Regions from separate parts of the Mycobacterium sp. SMC-11 genome, predicted to be linked through region 2. Evidence: riboswitches for the same ligand, from Rfam matches in the RefSeq annotation. Region 2 holds a riboswitch; the other holds the start of a gene.
The links. A riboswitch is a leader RNA that binds a small molecule or an ion and turns the genes downstream of it on or off. The one in region 2 is predicted to bind cobalamin.

Region 1 (7,411 bases), 2.4 Mb from region 2:
GGTGGACTTGCCGGCGCCGTTGGGCCCGATCAGCACGGTCAGCTCGCCGCGGCGAGCCTGGGCGGCCAGTCCGGTCGCCACTGTCGTCGACCTGCGCCGGCTGCGGTAGCCGATCGCCAGGCCGGCAAGCTCGACGGCTGGTGTGGCCGAGGCCGTGTTCGTGGGGTGGTCCCAGCTTTGCCTCTCCTCCGTCGAGCCTCGCTGAACCGCCGGGTTCATGACGGCAACCCCGATCCGCGCCGGGCCCGTAGCAGCACGACGATCACCACCGGCGCCCCGACCAGCGCGGTGACCGCGTTGATCGGGATGACCAGATCGCTGCCGGGCACCTGGCTGACGATGCCGCAGCCCAGCGCGGCGACGGCGCCCAGCAAGACCACCGCCGGGACCACCACCCGGTGGTCGGAGGTGCCCACCACGATGCGGGCCACGTGCGGCACCACCAGCCCGAGGAACGCGATCGGGCCGCAGAACGCGGTCGTCACACCCGCCAGCAGCGACGCGGAGACGACCGTGACGATCCGGGCCCGGTGTACGTTGATGCCCATCGTTGCCGCGTAACTCTCGCCGAGCAGCAGGGCATTGAGCGGCCGGATCGTCATCGCCGCGGTCAACAGCCCGACGGCCACCAGCGGCAGCAGCAACTCCAAATCGGCCCAACCGGTTCCGGCGAAGCTGCCCAGGCCCCACAACAGGTACTGCTGCACCCGCTGCGGATCGGAGTACACCAGCGCCAAGCTCACCAGCGCGGTGCTGGCCGCGCCGATCATCACACCGATCAGCAGCAGCGTCGCCGCCGAGCGGGTCCACCGCGACAGCACCAGAACCAGCGTCAGCATGGCCGCCGCACCCAGGGCCGCTGCGATCACCTCCGCGGCGCGGCTGGCACCGGCCACCGCGGTGGTGAAACCGCCGCCGGCCGCCCCGCCGAGCAGCACCACCACCGCGACGCCCAGGCTCGCCCCGGAGCTCACGCCCAGAATGTAGGGATCGGCGAGGGTGTTGCGGAACAGGGTTTGCAGCTGCAGGCCGGCGACGCCCAGGGCGGACCCGGCGGCCAGCGCGGTCAGCACCCGCGGCAACCGCATGTTCCACACGATCACCTGCCAGCGTGGGTCGGAGGGTTCGGCGCCGAACAGCACCTGCACGGTATCGAGCACCGGCACCCGCACCGGCCCGAGCACCAACCCCAGCACGGCCAGCAGAACCACCGCGGCGCTCAGCGCGGCCAGCACCAGGGCGATACGCGGCTTCATCGCGGCACCCGCCGGTAGAACTCGAACGGGTGGTCGGCGGCGAGCTCGGGATGCAGGATCGCAACGAGGTCGCCGAGCAGCAGATCCGGTCGTGCCGTGCCGCGTTCCCAATAAAGGTTGCCGCCAGCGGGTGTCATTGCCTTGGTCGCCGACCACACATGGCCGGTCCGCAGCGCGGTCAGCTCGCCGTAGCGGCTGTCACGGGCCACCGCGTCGCCCAGGGTTTGCCAGTCGTCGGTGACCAGCCAGACCGGTGCGGTGCCGGCACGGGTGTACACCGACTCGAAATTCAGGTGCCGGGTCTCGGCGCCGGTCTCCGACAGCCAGGGGTAGGTGCCGCCGGCGTCGGCGACCAGACGCCCCGAGTAGCTCTCGCCGGTGGGCATCGACCAGCTGCCCGAGTACATGGTGCCGACCAAGACCTCGACGGGCTTGGCTGCGGCGGCTTGCGCCGCCAAGGCGCGGTAACGGTCCCGGATGGCCTGGTAGGCCTGCGCTGCTTGGTGTTCGGTCCCGGTCAGCGCGGCGAACACCTTGATCCATTCGGCCCGGCCCAGCGGGGTCGGCTCCAGCCATTCGGCGTCGGCCAGCACGGGGGTACCGGCTTCGCGCAGCTTGGGATAGCCGGGGTCGTCGATGCCCTCGGTAACCAGCAGGTCGGGGCCCGCGCCGATCACGCGCTCGATGTTGATCTGCCCGCCGGGGGCGTAGCCGACGATCTCACCGGCGTCGATGCGCGCACGGATCTGCGGGTCGGCGACGGCTGCCGGGCTGGCCACACCGGTGACCACGCCCGCCTGGCCCAGTTCGGAGATCATCGCCAGATGCGTCGTCGAGCCCGAGTAGAGGCTCCGCACCGGGACGGTGATCCGCTGGGCATTGGCCAGCTCCCCGGTCAACGCCGGCGCGGGCGCACCGCAGCGCACCAACACCCACGACACCGGCTTGCCGCCGAGGTAGGGCCGCTTGACCGTCAGAACCTGGTAACTGCCGTGGTAGGTGATGGCGAAGTTGGTGGCCTCGGTCAGCGTCGACTTGTCTGGGAAATAGTCGGTGGCCGGATCGAAGTCGGTGATGCAGCCGGCACGCGCTTGCGGTGTGCGGGTGGTGGGTTCGCCCAAGCAGCCGGCCAACGACAGCGCGGTGGCCAGCGCTACCAGGAGCGCAGCAACTACCCGCAACGCACGGGACATCAGCGTGAATCAGCTTCCTCGGGGTACACCGCCCCGGTACGCAGGACGCGTTGACGTGAGTCTCCTGGCTCTCGGATCACTGCTCGCCTCGCCTTCCAACCCCACAAGTGGCGGGCCGTGGCTGATGAGGGTCGCTCCCCGATGACAGTGGCGGGACCGCGCCGGATTCGCACCGGCTTCCTCATTCGTCATCGCCTTACCGGCGACATTGTTACACGCCGCGCTGCGTTAGGCTGGCCGCCGTCTCGTGGCGTCAGGAACCCGGTGCAAATCCGGGGCGGTTCCGCCACTGTGAGGGGTCGCGTGCCCCCAGCCAGATACGGCCACGAGACATCCGACGACGAGGGGCGAGAACCCCGAGGAGGCCCCTGATGGCGCAGGCACGCCGTATCGCGTTGCTGTCCACTTCCGACACCGACCTGCTGTCCGCGCGGGCCAGCGGCGCGGCCTACCGGCTCGGGAACCCCGCACGCCACGACATCGAACCGCTGGTCAACGGCGCCGACGTCGTAGTGCTGCGCATCCTGGGGTCGTCGGCCGAGATCGCCGAGGAACTGAAGCTGCTGCGCGCGACCGGACTGCCGTTGGTGGTGCTCGGCGGGGAACGCTCGCCCAACGCCGAGCTGATGGAGTGCTCCACGGTCCCGATCGGCCTGGCCGCCCAGGCGCACGCCTACCTCGCCGAGGGCGGGCCCGCCAACCTCGCGCAGCTGCACGCGTTTCTGTGCGACACAGTGCTGCTCACCGGGGAGGGCTTCGAGGAACCGGCGGTGATCCCGGAGTGGGGTTACGGCCAGCGGGAGAGGCGGAGCGAGTCCGCTGAGTCTCCCGACGCGGTGCGGATCGGGGTGCTGTACTACCGGGCCCACGAGGTCAGCGGCAATGCCGGTTTCGCACACGCCCTGGCCGACGCGATCGATGCGACCGGCAGGGCCGTCGGGGTGCCGATCTTCGCCGCGTCACTGCGCAACGCCCCCGAGGAGCTCTTCGCGGCGCTGGGGCAGCTCGACGCGGTGGTGGTCTGCATGCTGGCGGCCGGTGGGGCGATGAACGCCACCGCCGGGGTCAGTGCCGGCGACGACGACGGCGCGTGGGACATCGAACAGATCGCGGCGCTGGACATCCCGGTGTTCCAGGGACTGTGCCTGGCGTCCACGCGGGCGGACTGGGAGGCCAACGACGACGGCGTGACCCCGCTGGATTCGGCCACCCAGATCGCCATCCCGGAATTCGACGGCCGGATCATCACCGTCCCGTTCTCCTTCAAGGAGATCGACGACGACGGGCTGCCGCACTACGCCGCCGATCCCGAGCGGTGCTCCCGGGTGGCCGGGGTCGCGGTGAATCACGCGGTGCTGCGCCGTATCCCGAACGCACAGAAGAAGCTGGCGTTGGTGTTGTCGGCCTATCCCACCAAGCATTCCCGGGTGGGCAACGCCGTCGGTCTGGACACCCCGGTGTCGGCGGTGCGGCTGCTGCGGCGGCTGGCGGCGGAGGGCTACGACGTCGGGGACGGTTTCGGCGTGCTCGACGTCGCTGACGAGACGCAGGCCGGGGATCGCCTGATCCACACCCTGATCGAGGCCGGCGGTCAGGACGAGGACTGGCTGTCTGCGGCGCAGCTGGCCGGCGCACAGGTGCGGGTCACCGCGCAGCAGTATGCGCAGTGGACCGCCGAGTTGCCCGACGGCCTGCGCGATGCCATGACGACGGCGTGGGGTCCGGCGCCGGGCCAGCTGTTCGTCAACGATGCCGGCGAGATCGTGTTGGCAGCACTGCAATCCGGCAATGTCGTGCTGATGATCCAGCCGCCCCGTGGGTTCGGGGAGAACCCGGTGGCGATCTACCACGACCCGGAGTTGCCGCCCAGCCACCACTACCTGGCCGCATACCGTTGGCTGGCACACGGTTTCGGCGCACACGCGGTGATACACCTGGGCAAGCACGGATCGATGGAGTGGCTGCCCGGTAAGACCGCGGCGTTGTCTTCCGCGTGCGCCACCGACGCGATGATCGCCGACCTGCCGTTGATCTACCCGTTCCTGGTCAACGACCCCGGCGAGGGCGCGCAGGCCAAACGCCGGGCGCACGCCACGATCGTCGACCACCTGATCCCACCGATGGCACGTGCGGAGTCCTACGGCGACATCGCGCGCCTCGAGCAGCTGCTCGACGAGTACGGCAACATCGCGTCCATGGACCCGGCCAAGCTGCCGGCGATCCGCGGTGAGATCTGGAACCTGATGCGGGCCGCGGAGATGCACCGCGACCTGGGGCTCGATGAGCGGCCCGAGGATGAGGAGTTCGACGACTTCCTGCTGCATGTCGACGGCTGGCTCTGTGAGATCAAGGACGCCCAGATCCGGGACGGCCTGCACGTGCTCGGCGGTGCTCCGACTGGACCGGAGCGGGTGAACCTGGTGCTGGCGATCCTGCGTGCTCCGCAGGTGTGGGGCGGGGTAGACCATGCGGTGCCCGGCCTGCGGGCCGCGCTGGGCCTCAAGGAAGACGCCGTTGCGACGGTCGTCGACGAGATCGAGGGCCGCGCCCGCGCGTTGGTCGAAGCCATGGAGGCCGGCGATTGGGAGACCGGCCTGGCCGACACGCTGCATCCCGAACCTGAGGTATGTCGGGTGCTGAGATTCGCTGCCACCGAGGTGGTTCCGCGGCTGGCCGGCACATCGGCCGAGCTGGACTCGGTGCTGCACGCGCTGTCCGGCGGGTTCGTACGACCGGGGCCGTCCGGGTCGCCGTTGCGTGGTCTGGTCAACGTGTTGCCCACCGGGCGCAACTTCTACACCGTCGACCCCCGCGCGGTGCCGTCCCGGCTGGCGTGGCAGACCGGGCAGGCGATGGCCGACTCGTTGGTGCGGCGCTACCTCGATGACACCGGTGACTATCCGGAGTCGGTCGGGCTATCGGTGTGGGGCACTTCGGCGATGCGCACCTCCGGCGACGACATTGCCGAGGTGCTGGCCCTGCTCGGCGTGCGTCCCGAGTGGGATGAGGCGTCGCGGCGGGTGTCCGGGCTGGCGGTCATCTCACCCGAAGAGCTCGGCCGGCCCAGAATCGACGTGACGGTACGCATCTCGGGGTTCTTCCGGGATGCCTTCCCGCACGTGGTGTCGATGCTCGACGACGCGGTGCAGATGGTCGCCACCCTCGACGAGCCCGACGACGCGAACTTCGTGGCCGCGCACGCTCGCGCAGACCTCGCCGAACACGGCGATCTGCGTCGCGCCACCACCCGGATCTTCGGTTCGGCGCCCGGGTCGTACGGTGCGGGAATCTTGCAGGTCATCGAATCCGGGACGTGGCGTGACGACAAGGACCTGGCCGAGGTCTACACCACCTGGGGTGGGTTCGCCTACGGCCGGGGACTGAGTGGCGCGCCGGCTGCCGACGACATGCGCATCAACTACCGCCGGATCAAGGTGGCCGCCAAGAACATCGACACCCGCGAGCATGACATCGCCGATTCCGATGACTACTTCGTCTATCACGGCGGCATGATCGCGACCGTGCGCGCGCTGACCGGTGCGGACCCGAAAGCCTATGTGGGCGATTCGACCTCGCCGGATGCCATCCGCACCCGCACGCTGGCCGAAGAGACCGCCCGGGTGTTCCGCGCGCGGGTGGTCAACCCGCGCTGGATCTCCGCGATGCGTCGCCACGGCTACAAGGGCGCGTTCGAACTGGCCGCCACCGTCGACTACCTGTTCGGCTTCGACGCCACCGCCGGTGTGGTGCACGACTGGATGTACGAAAAGCTCGCGGCCGAATACGTCTTGGACCCGCAGACCCGGGATTTCCTCGACAAGTCCAACCCCTGGGCGCTCCAGGGCATTGTGGAACGGTTGACCGAAGCCGCCGACCGCGGCCTGTGGGAGCACCCCGACCCCGAGACCATGGCGGCGTTGCGGCAGGCTTACCTGGACGTAGAAGGCGACCTGGAGGATCGGTGAAAGTCTGGATTCTCGGAATCGGTATGGGACCTGCGCACGTCACCGCCGAGGTCGCCAGCGCACTGCAGTCGGCCGACTACATTGTGGCATCCGAGAAATCCTCCGACGACAGCCTTTTGGCGTTGCGGCGATCCATCGTCGACACCTACGCCGCCTCGACTCCTATCGTCGCGATCGCCGACCCGGCCCGCGACCGTTCCCCGGGGCTGACCGAACCCGGCTACACCCGCGCCGTGGCCGACTGGCATGCGGCACGGGCGCAGCGCTACGCCGACGTGCTGCGGGACCGCGGCGGCACGGCCGCCTTCCTGGTCTGGGGTGACCCGGCGCTGTACGACTCGACGATCCGCATCGTCGAGCAGGTGAAAGCCCTTGGCGTTGAGTTGGATTACGACGTGCTTCCCGGGATCAGCGCCCCGCAACTGCTGGCTGCCCGGCACCGGATCGTGCTGCACGAAGTGGGCCGTCCGGTGCACATCACCACCGGCCGGCGGCTCGCCGAGGCGGTTGCAGCTGGCCAGGACAACATCGTCGCGATGCTCAACCCGGACCGGCTCGATCTTTCTGCGGTGGCCGACTGGACGATCTGGTGGGGCACCAACCTCGGCGCCGGCGGGGAGCGGTTGGTCACCGGCCGGGTCCCTGAGGTCGTCGAGGAGATCGCGGCCGCCCGCGATGCGGCCCGGGCCGAGGCGGGCTGGGTGATGGATGTGTTCCTGGTGCGGCGGACCTGATGGCGGGCGTTCTGATCGCCGGAACCACCAGCGACGCCGGTAAGACCGTGGTGGCGACCGGGGTGTGCCGGGCGCTGGCTCGCCGCGGCGTGCGGGTGGCGCCCTACAAGGCGCAGAACATGTCGAACAACTCCATGGTGTGTGTCGGCGCCGAGGGTGTGGCGGCTGAAATCGGGCGGGCGCAATGGATTCAGGCCTGCGCAGCGCGGGTCGACCCGGAGCCGGCCATGAACCCGGTTCTGCTCAAACCCGGCAGCGACCAG
Region 2 (7,411 bases):
CGGTAGCGCGCCGCTCGAGGGCGCAGACGGTACCGAGCACCAGTGCGGCCACACCCACCATGAAGTTGCCCGCGGCCATCATCGCCGCGACGTAGAGCAGGGTGGAAAACACCAGCGGGGAGCGGCGACCGAACGCACTGAACAGTGCGCCGCGGAAGAACAACTCCTCGGCGATCGCGTTGACCAGAGCGATCAGCACCACCAGTCGCCAGGAGACTTCGGTGGTGTAGGCCAAGATGGCGACCACCTGGTCGGCCAACGGCGGAATGTCTTGCACGGCAAGCCCGCCCAGCAGGAACACCCCGCCGAGCACCAGGCCCACGCCGGTGCCGGTGAACACCGGCCGCTCGTTGCGTCCGCGGAACCGCAACACGCCCAGGTGCAGCGGTCCGGCCACCACCGCCCCCACCGTCCAGACCACAGCCAAGACCAGCGACAGCCAGTAGAACGCCGCATCGCCTGGAAGCTTGCTGTGCATGGCGGCCAGTACCGCGGCGCCGATCACCACGACCACTCCGACGACGGCACGCCGCCGCTGCACCACTGCCCGTGGCTCGTGATAGGGCAGGGCAACCCTGGTCATGATGTCGGTGATCTCACGCAGCAGGCCGGGGCGGGTTGGACTGATCTGGGTCATACAGGACGTCCCCTCAGCGGCGGGTTAAGCAACGTCCCTAAAACGTAGCGGCGAAACGGCGGCCGGTGGCCCAAATGCGTTAGTTCGCTCGATGGACTTCGATCAGTCGCCGGTACGCCGCGGCGTTGTACCGATTGTTGCGGACCTCGGCCTCGCTCAGGTCTCGTCGCACCCGGCCCGGTACCCCCGACACCAGTGACCGGGGCGGCACCACCATCCCCTGCGGGATGACGGCGCCCGCCGCGACCAGCGAGCCCTCCCCCACGACGGCACCATTGAGGACGATCGCTCCCATGCCGATCAGGCAGTCGTCCTCAATGGTGCATCCGTGTAGCACCGCGTTGTGCCCGACGCTGACGTGCGCCCCCACTCGACAGGGAAACTCCTTGTCGACGTGGACGGTCACGCCGTCCTGGATGTTGGTGTCGATGCCGATCTCGATCGGCTCGACTTCGGCGCGCAGTGTCGCCGAGTACCAGACGCTGGCCCGAGCGGCCAGGCTGACCTGGCCGATCAGGCTAGCGTTGGGCGCCACCCAGGACTCCGGGTGTAGCTGCGGGGCACGCCCGCGGATGGAGATGAGAAGCGGCTCGGGCACGCCGCTCAACGCGCCTTCCACACTGGCGCGCGCTTCTCGGCGAACGCCCGGGGTCCCTCCTTGGCGTCCTCGGACCGCAGCACAGCGGAGAATTCCCGGCCGGTGCGCGCCCAACCGTCCACTTCGCCGGGGATGGCGCCGTCATCGACGCCGTAGGCGATCCGCTTGCTGGCCCGCACCGACAACGGCGCGTTGCCGGTGATCCGTTCGGCCAGCTCGAGGGCTGCCTCCAGCGCTCCGCCATCCTCGACCACCCGGTTGACCAGACCCCAGCGGGCCGCGTCGGCCGCCGAGATGGGCTCGCCGGTGTAGAGCAGTTCCAGGGCGATCTTGCGGGGCAACTGGTCGACGATGCGGAACACCCCGCCGGCACCGGCGATCAGGCCGCGCTTGACCTCGGGCAACCCGAATTGGGCGCGCTGTTCGGCGATCACCAGGTCGCTGGCCAGTGCGATCTCGGTGCCGCCGCCCAGCGCGGTGCCGTTGACCGCCGCGATGACGGGCTTGTCGATGAAGTGCTGCACGAAGCCGGCGAAACCCCACTCCGGGTGCTCCGGGTGGTAGATGTTCTCCCGGTTGGCGATCGCCTTGAGGTCGGCCCCGGCACTGAACGACTTGTCGCCGGCGCCGGTGAGCACTACCGCGCGCACCTCGTCGTCGTCTTGAGCCTGCGCCAAGGCGTCGCCGATGCCGGCACTGACGGCGCCGTTGATCGCGTTACGGGCTTCGGGCCGGTTGATCGTGATCAATAGGACGTTGCCCAGCTGTCCAAGCCGTTCTACCAGAACGGCCCCGTCACTCACAGCAGCTCCAGGATGGTGGCGTTGGCCTGGCCGCCGCCTTCGCACATGGTCTGCAGACCGTAGCGAATTCCGTTGGCGCGCATGTGGTAGAGCATGGTGGTCATGATCCGGGCACCGGAGCCGCCGAGGGGGTGACCCAGCGCGATCGCCCCGCCGTTGGGGTTGAGCTTCTTCGGGTCGGCACCGAGTTCGGCCAGCCAGGCCATCGGCACCGGGGCGAATGCCTCGTTGACCTCGAACACCCCAATGTCGTCGATGCTCAGGCCGGAGCGCTGCAGCGCCTTCTGGGTCGCCGGGATCGGCGCGGACAGCATCATCACCGGGTCGGCGCCGGCCAGCGTCGCGGTGTGCACCCGGGCCAGCGGGGTCAGGCCCAGTTCGCGTGCCTTGGCCGCCGACATGAACAGCAGCGCCGCCGAGCCGTCGGAGATCTGGCTGGAGTTACCGGCGTGGATCACGCCGTCCTCCTTGAAAGCGGGCTTGAGCTGGGCCATCTTCTCCAGGGTAGTACCGCGGCGGATGCCCTCGTCCTCGCTGATGACGTTGCCCTCGGGATCCGTGATCGAGACGATCTCGTCCTTGAAGGCGCCGGCGTCCTGTGCGGCACCGGCCTTTTCGTGCGATGCCAGCGCGAACTCGTCGAGCGCGGTGCGGCTCAGGCCCCACTTGGTGGCCATCATCTCCGCTCCGATGCCCTGGTTGGGGGTCTGGGTGTAGCGCGCCTTGAAGGAATCCCCGTACGGGCGGCCGCCGTTGGCCAGCGAGGAACCCATCGGGGTCCGCGACATCGACTCGACACCACCGGCGACCACGACGTCGTAGTGTCCGGCGACCACACCGGCGGCGGCGAAGTGCACCGACTGCTGGCTGGAACCACACTGGCGGTCCACGGTCACCGCGGGCACCGTCTCCGGCCAGCCCGCGCTCAGCACCGCCGTGCGGCCGATGTCCAGGGCCTGCTCACCGGCCTGCATGACACAGCCCCAGATCACGTCGTCGACCAGGGCCGGGTCCACGCCGGCCCGGTTGACCAGCCCGTTGAGCACCTGGGCGGACAGTTCGGCCGGGTGTACCCCGGACAGTCCGCCGTTGCGCTTGCCGATCGGCGCGCGCACCGCTTCGACGATGACGGCTTCAGCCATGGGTGCTCCTTAGTTGGTTCGGGGTCTTGTTACTTCGATTGTCGACGGGCGCGCTCGGGCGGCGTCAGCGGGGGTCATTCCGCGCTCCCGCGTAACGTCGAATCCATGGCACGCATCGTGATCGTCGGCGGCCACGGCAAGATCGCCCTGCTGCTGGCCCCCACCCTCGTTAGTCGCGGCGACCAAGTCAGCTCGGTGTTCCGCAACCCCGACCACGCCGAGGAGGTCGCGGTCACCGGCGCGGTCCCGGTGGTGGCCGATATCGAACAGCTCGGCACCGACGGCCTGGCCCGGCTCTTTGCCGATCATGACGCGGTGGTGTTCTCCGCCGGCGCCGGTGGCGGAAACCCGGCACGCACCTACGCCGTCGACCGCGACGCCGCCATTCGCAGCATCGACGCCGCCGCGAAAGCCGGTGCGCGGCGATTCGTGATGGTGTCCTATTTCGGCGCGGGACCCGATCACGGCATTCCCGAAGACGATCCGTTCTATCCGTACGCGCAGGCCAAGGCCGCCGCCGACGCCCATCTACGCGCCAGCGACCTGGACTGGACGGTGCTGGGGCCCAGCCGGCTAACCCTGGATCCAGCCAGCGGAGAAATCGCCGTCGGTCCCGACACGGCCAAAGGGCAGGTCTCCCGCGGCAACGTCGCGTTGGTGATCGCTGCCTCCCTGGCCGACAAGTCGACCATCGGCCGCACCATCGAGTTCAACGACGGCCCGACCCCGATCCCGGAGGCACTCGCGGCCGGTCGAGCCGAGTAACCTCGATCACGCAACTGGTTTGCCGTTGTCGCCGCCAGGCGGCTTCGGCATCGAGCGCACCGCGGTTTACGTAGTTTTCCGCGGAGCGCGAGAGGGAACCCGGTGAGAATCCGGGACTGTCCCGCAGCGGTATGCAGGAACGACCGCCGTCATAAGCACTGGTCATGGGTTCGCCCGCCGACTGGGAAGCGACGGCCACTAGGAGCACCTCGGTGCGCGCCTGCGAGTCCGAATACCTGCCCGTTGTGCTGGGCGCGCCGCGCCCGGCGGATCAACGCCTCGCGGAATGGGCGTCTGGTTTTGAGGGTTATAGTGCTTTATATATAGGCACGGGACCGGATCAGCTGGGCGGCTGCTGGCGTTGACCCACCCTCGTCAATTGAAGGATCAAATCGTGACCGTTCAAGCCTTTACCGCCACCGTTCTCGGCTCACCACGAATCGGACCGCGCCGCGAACTCAAGCGCGCCACCGAAAGCTACTGGGCCGGCCGGATCGACCAGGACGAGCTCAAGAAGGTGGCCGCCGGCCTGCGCCGTGACACCTGGGCACAGTTGGCCGCCGCGGGGCTCGACTCGATACCGGTGAACACGTTCTCCTACTACGACCAGATGCTCGACACCGCGGTGCTGCTGGGCGCACTCCCGGCCCGGGTGGCCGGCGTCGCCGACGAGTTGGACCGCTACTTCGCCGCGGCCCGCGGCAACGCCGACATCGCTCCGCTGGAGATGACGAAGTGGTTCGACACCAACTACCACTACATCGTTCCCGAGATCGGGGCGGACACGACGTTCTCGCTCAACCCCGCCAAGGTGCTCTCCGAGCTCGCCGAGGCCAAGGAGCAGGGCTTCGGCGGAAACGCAGCCCGGCCGGTGATCATCGGTCCGGTCACGTTCCTGTTGCTCAGCAAGGCCGTCGACGGTGCGCCGGCGCCGATCTCGCGCCTCGACGAGCTGACCGACGTCTACGCCGAGCTGCTGGGCAAGCTGGCCGACGCCGGCGCCGAATGGGTGCAGATCGATGAGCCGGTGCTGGTGACCGACATCTCCGCGGACGCCCCCGCCCTGGCCGAGCAGGTGTACAAGCGCCTCGGCGGGCTGAGCAAGCGGCCGGCGATCTTCGTGGCCACCTACTTCGGTGACCCCGGGGCCGGGCTGGCGGCGCTGGCCCGCACCCCGGTCGAGGCGATCGGCGTCGACCTGGTTTACGGACCCAACACCGCAATCGCGTCCGTGCCGGAGCTGGCTTCCAAGGTTCTGGTCGCCGGCGTGGTCGACGGCCGCAACATCTGGCGCACCGACCTGCAGGCCGCCCTGGCCAAGCTGGCGTCGCTGTTGGGTTCAGCGGAGGCCGTTGCCGTATCGACGTCGTGCTCGACGCTGCACGTGCCCTACTCGCTGGAGCCCGAGACGGGTCTGGACGACGCGCTGCGCAGCTGGCTGGCGTTCGGCGCCGAAAAGGTGGCCGAGGTGGCCACCTTGGCCCGCGCGCTGCGCGAGGGACGCGAAGCCGTGGCTGCGGAGATCGAGGCGTCCAACGCCGCAGCCGCGTCCCGCACCTCCGACCCCCGCCTGAACAATGCGGCGTTGCGCGCGCAGATCGCCGAGATCCGGGCGGCCGGCAGCCAGCGCGGTTCGGCCGAGGCACGCCGCAGCGCCCAGGACGAGCGGCTGCACCTGCCGCCGCTGCCGACCACCACCATCGGGTCGTTCCCGCAGACCGTGGAGATCCGCAAGGCCCGCGCCGCGCTGGCGGCCGGGGAGATCGACGAGGCGCAGTACACCGACCGGATGAAGGCGGAGGTCGCTGCCGTCATCAAGTTGCAGGAGAACCTCGGGCTCGACGTGCTGGTGCACGGCGAGCCGGAACGCAACGACATGGTGCAGTACTTCGCCGAGCAGCTGGAGGGCTTCTTCGCCACCAGCAACGGCTGGGTGCAGTCCTACGGCAGTCGCTGCGTGCGCCCGCCGGTGCTGTTCGGCGACGTGACGCGCCCCAAGCCGATGACGGTCGACTGGGCCACCTACGCCCAGTCGCTGACCGACAAGCCGGTCAAGGGCATGCTCACCGGTCCGGTGACCATCCTGGCCTGGTCGTTCGTCCGCGACGACCAACCGCTGGCCGACACCGCCTACCAAGTGGCGCTGGCGATCCGCGAGGAGACGGTGGATCTGGAGGCCGCCGGCATCGCGGTGATCCAGGTCGACGAACCCGCCCTGCGCGAGCTGTTGCCGGTGCGCGACGCCGACAAGGCGGCCTACCTGGACTGGGCGGTGGGTTCGTTCCGGATGGCCACCTCGGGCGTCTCCGACGCGACGCAGATCCACACCCACCTGTGCTATTCGGAGTTCGGCGAGGTGATCGGTGCGATCGCCGACCTGGACGCCGACGTCACCTCGATCGAGGCGGCGCGCTCGCACATGGAAGTGCTCGATGACCTCAATGCGATCGGCTTCTCCAACGGGGTGGGCCCGGGTGTCTACGACATCCACTCGCCGCGCGTGCCGAGCGCCGACGAGATGGCCGCGTCGCTACGCGAGGCGCTGGATGCCGTTCCGGCCCAACGCCTCTGGGTGAACCCGGACTGCGGCCTAAAGACCCGCAAGCCCGACGAGGTGACGGCATCGCTGGCCCATATGGTTGCCGCGGCTAAGGAAGCCCGCACCGGCCTGTGACCGCCTGACATGTTGCGCCCCAGAGACGTCTCTGGGGCGCAACATGTCCGTTCAAATTTGATCGGAGTCCCCTGGTGCCGCTGAACACCATTGCCCTGGAACTAGTGCCGCCCAACACCGATCGCGGGGTCGAGCACGCCCGCGAAGAGGCATACAAGGTCCTGCAGCTATCCGCTCAAGCGGGTATCGCGGGCCGGATCGGTCACGTCATGATCCCCGGATTGATCCCCGAGGATGACGATCGGCCGATCGAGATGAAACCCAAACTCGACGTCCCCGACTTCTGGTCGATAATCCGCCCCGAACTGCCCGGCGTACACGGATTATGTACGCAGGTAACCGCATTCCTCGACGAGTCGGCGCTGCGGACGCGACTTGCGGGCCTGCGCCAGGTCGGGTTCGACGGAATCATCTTCGTCGGTGTCCCCCGCACGCTGAACGACGGCGAGGGCGGCGGCGTCGCACCCACCGACGCGCTCTCGAAATTCGACGATCTCGTCGACAACCGGGGTGTCATCCTCATCCCGACACGGGACGGCGAGCGGGAACGCTTCGACTTCAAATGTGACCGCGGCGCCACCTTCGGGATGACGCAGCTGCTCTACTCCGACGCGATAGTCGGATTCCTTCGCGACTTCAAGAACGTCAGCGATCACCGGCCCGAGGTCCTGTTGTCGTTCGGCTTCGTGCCCAGGATGGAGAGCAAGGTCGGACTGGTCGATTGGCTGATTCAGGACCCTGGCAACGAGACCGTCGCCGCCGAGCAGGCCTTCGTCCGGACTCTGGCCGTAA

Region 1: linked by a shared signal. The riboswitch ahead of cobN (cobaltochelatase subunit CobN) and the one ahead of metE (5-methyltetrahydropteroyltriglutamate--homocysteine S-methyltransferase) in region 2 are both predicted to bind cobalamin.

Annotation. Positions count from the first base shown of each region.
Region 1 covers NZ_CP176430.1:3,594,930-3,602,340, reverse strand. The annotation lists gene ACKY0X_RS17170 (ATP-binding cassette domain-containing protein) at 1-219, opposite strand, end outside; gene ACKY0X_RS17165 (FecCD family ABC transporter permease) at 216-1,256, opposite strand; gene ACKY0X_RS17160 (ABC transporter substrate-binding protein) at 1,253-2,449, opposite strand; cobalamin riboswitch at 2,506-2,657, opposite strand; cobalamin riboswitch at 2,667-2,792, shown strand; gene cobN (cobaltochelatase subunit CobN) at 2,821-6,414, shown strand; gene cobF (precorrin-6A synthase (deacetylating)) at 6,411-7,148, shown strand; gene ACKY0X_RS17145 (cobyric acid synthase) at 7,148-7,411, shown strand, end outside.
Region 2 covers NZ_CP176430.1:1,197,972-1,205,382, reverse strand. The annotation lists gene ACKY0X_RS05780 (CPBP family intramembrane glutamic endopeptidase) at 1-637, opposite strand, end outside; gene ACKY0X_RS05775 (gamma carbonic anhydrase family protein) at 717-1,235, opposite strand; gene ACKY0X_RS05770 (crotonase/enoyl-CoA hydratase family protein) at 1,241-2,038, opposite strand; gene ACKY0X_RS05765 (thiolase family protein) at 2,035-3,180, opposite strand; gene ACKY0X_RS05760 (SDR family oxidoreductase) at 3,286-3,945, shown strand; cobalamin riboswitch at 3,992-4,204, shown strand; gene metE (5-methyltetrahydropteroyltriglutamate--homocysteine S-methyltransferase) at 4,325-6,619, shown strand; gene ACKY0X_RS05750 (mycobacterial-type methylenetetrahydrofolate reductase) at 6,694-7,411, shown strand, end outside.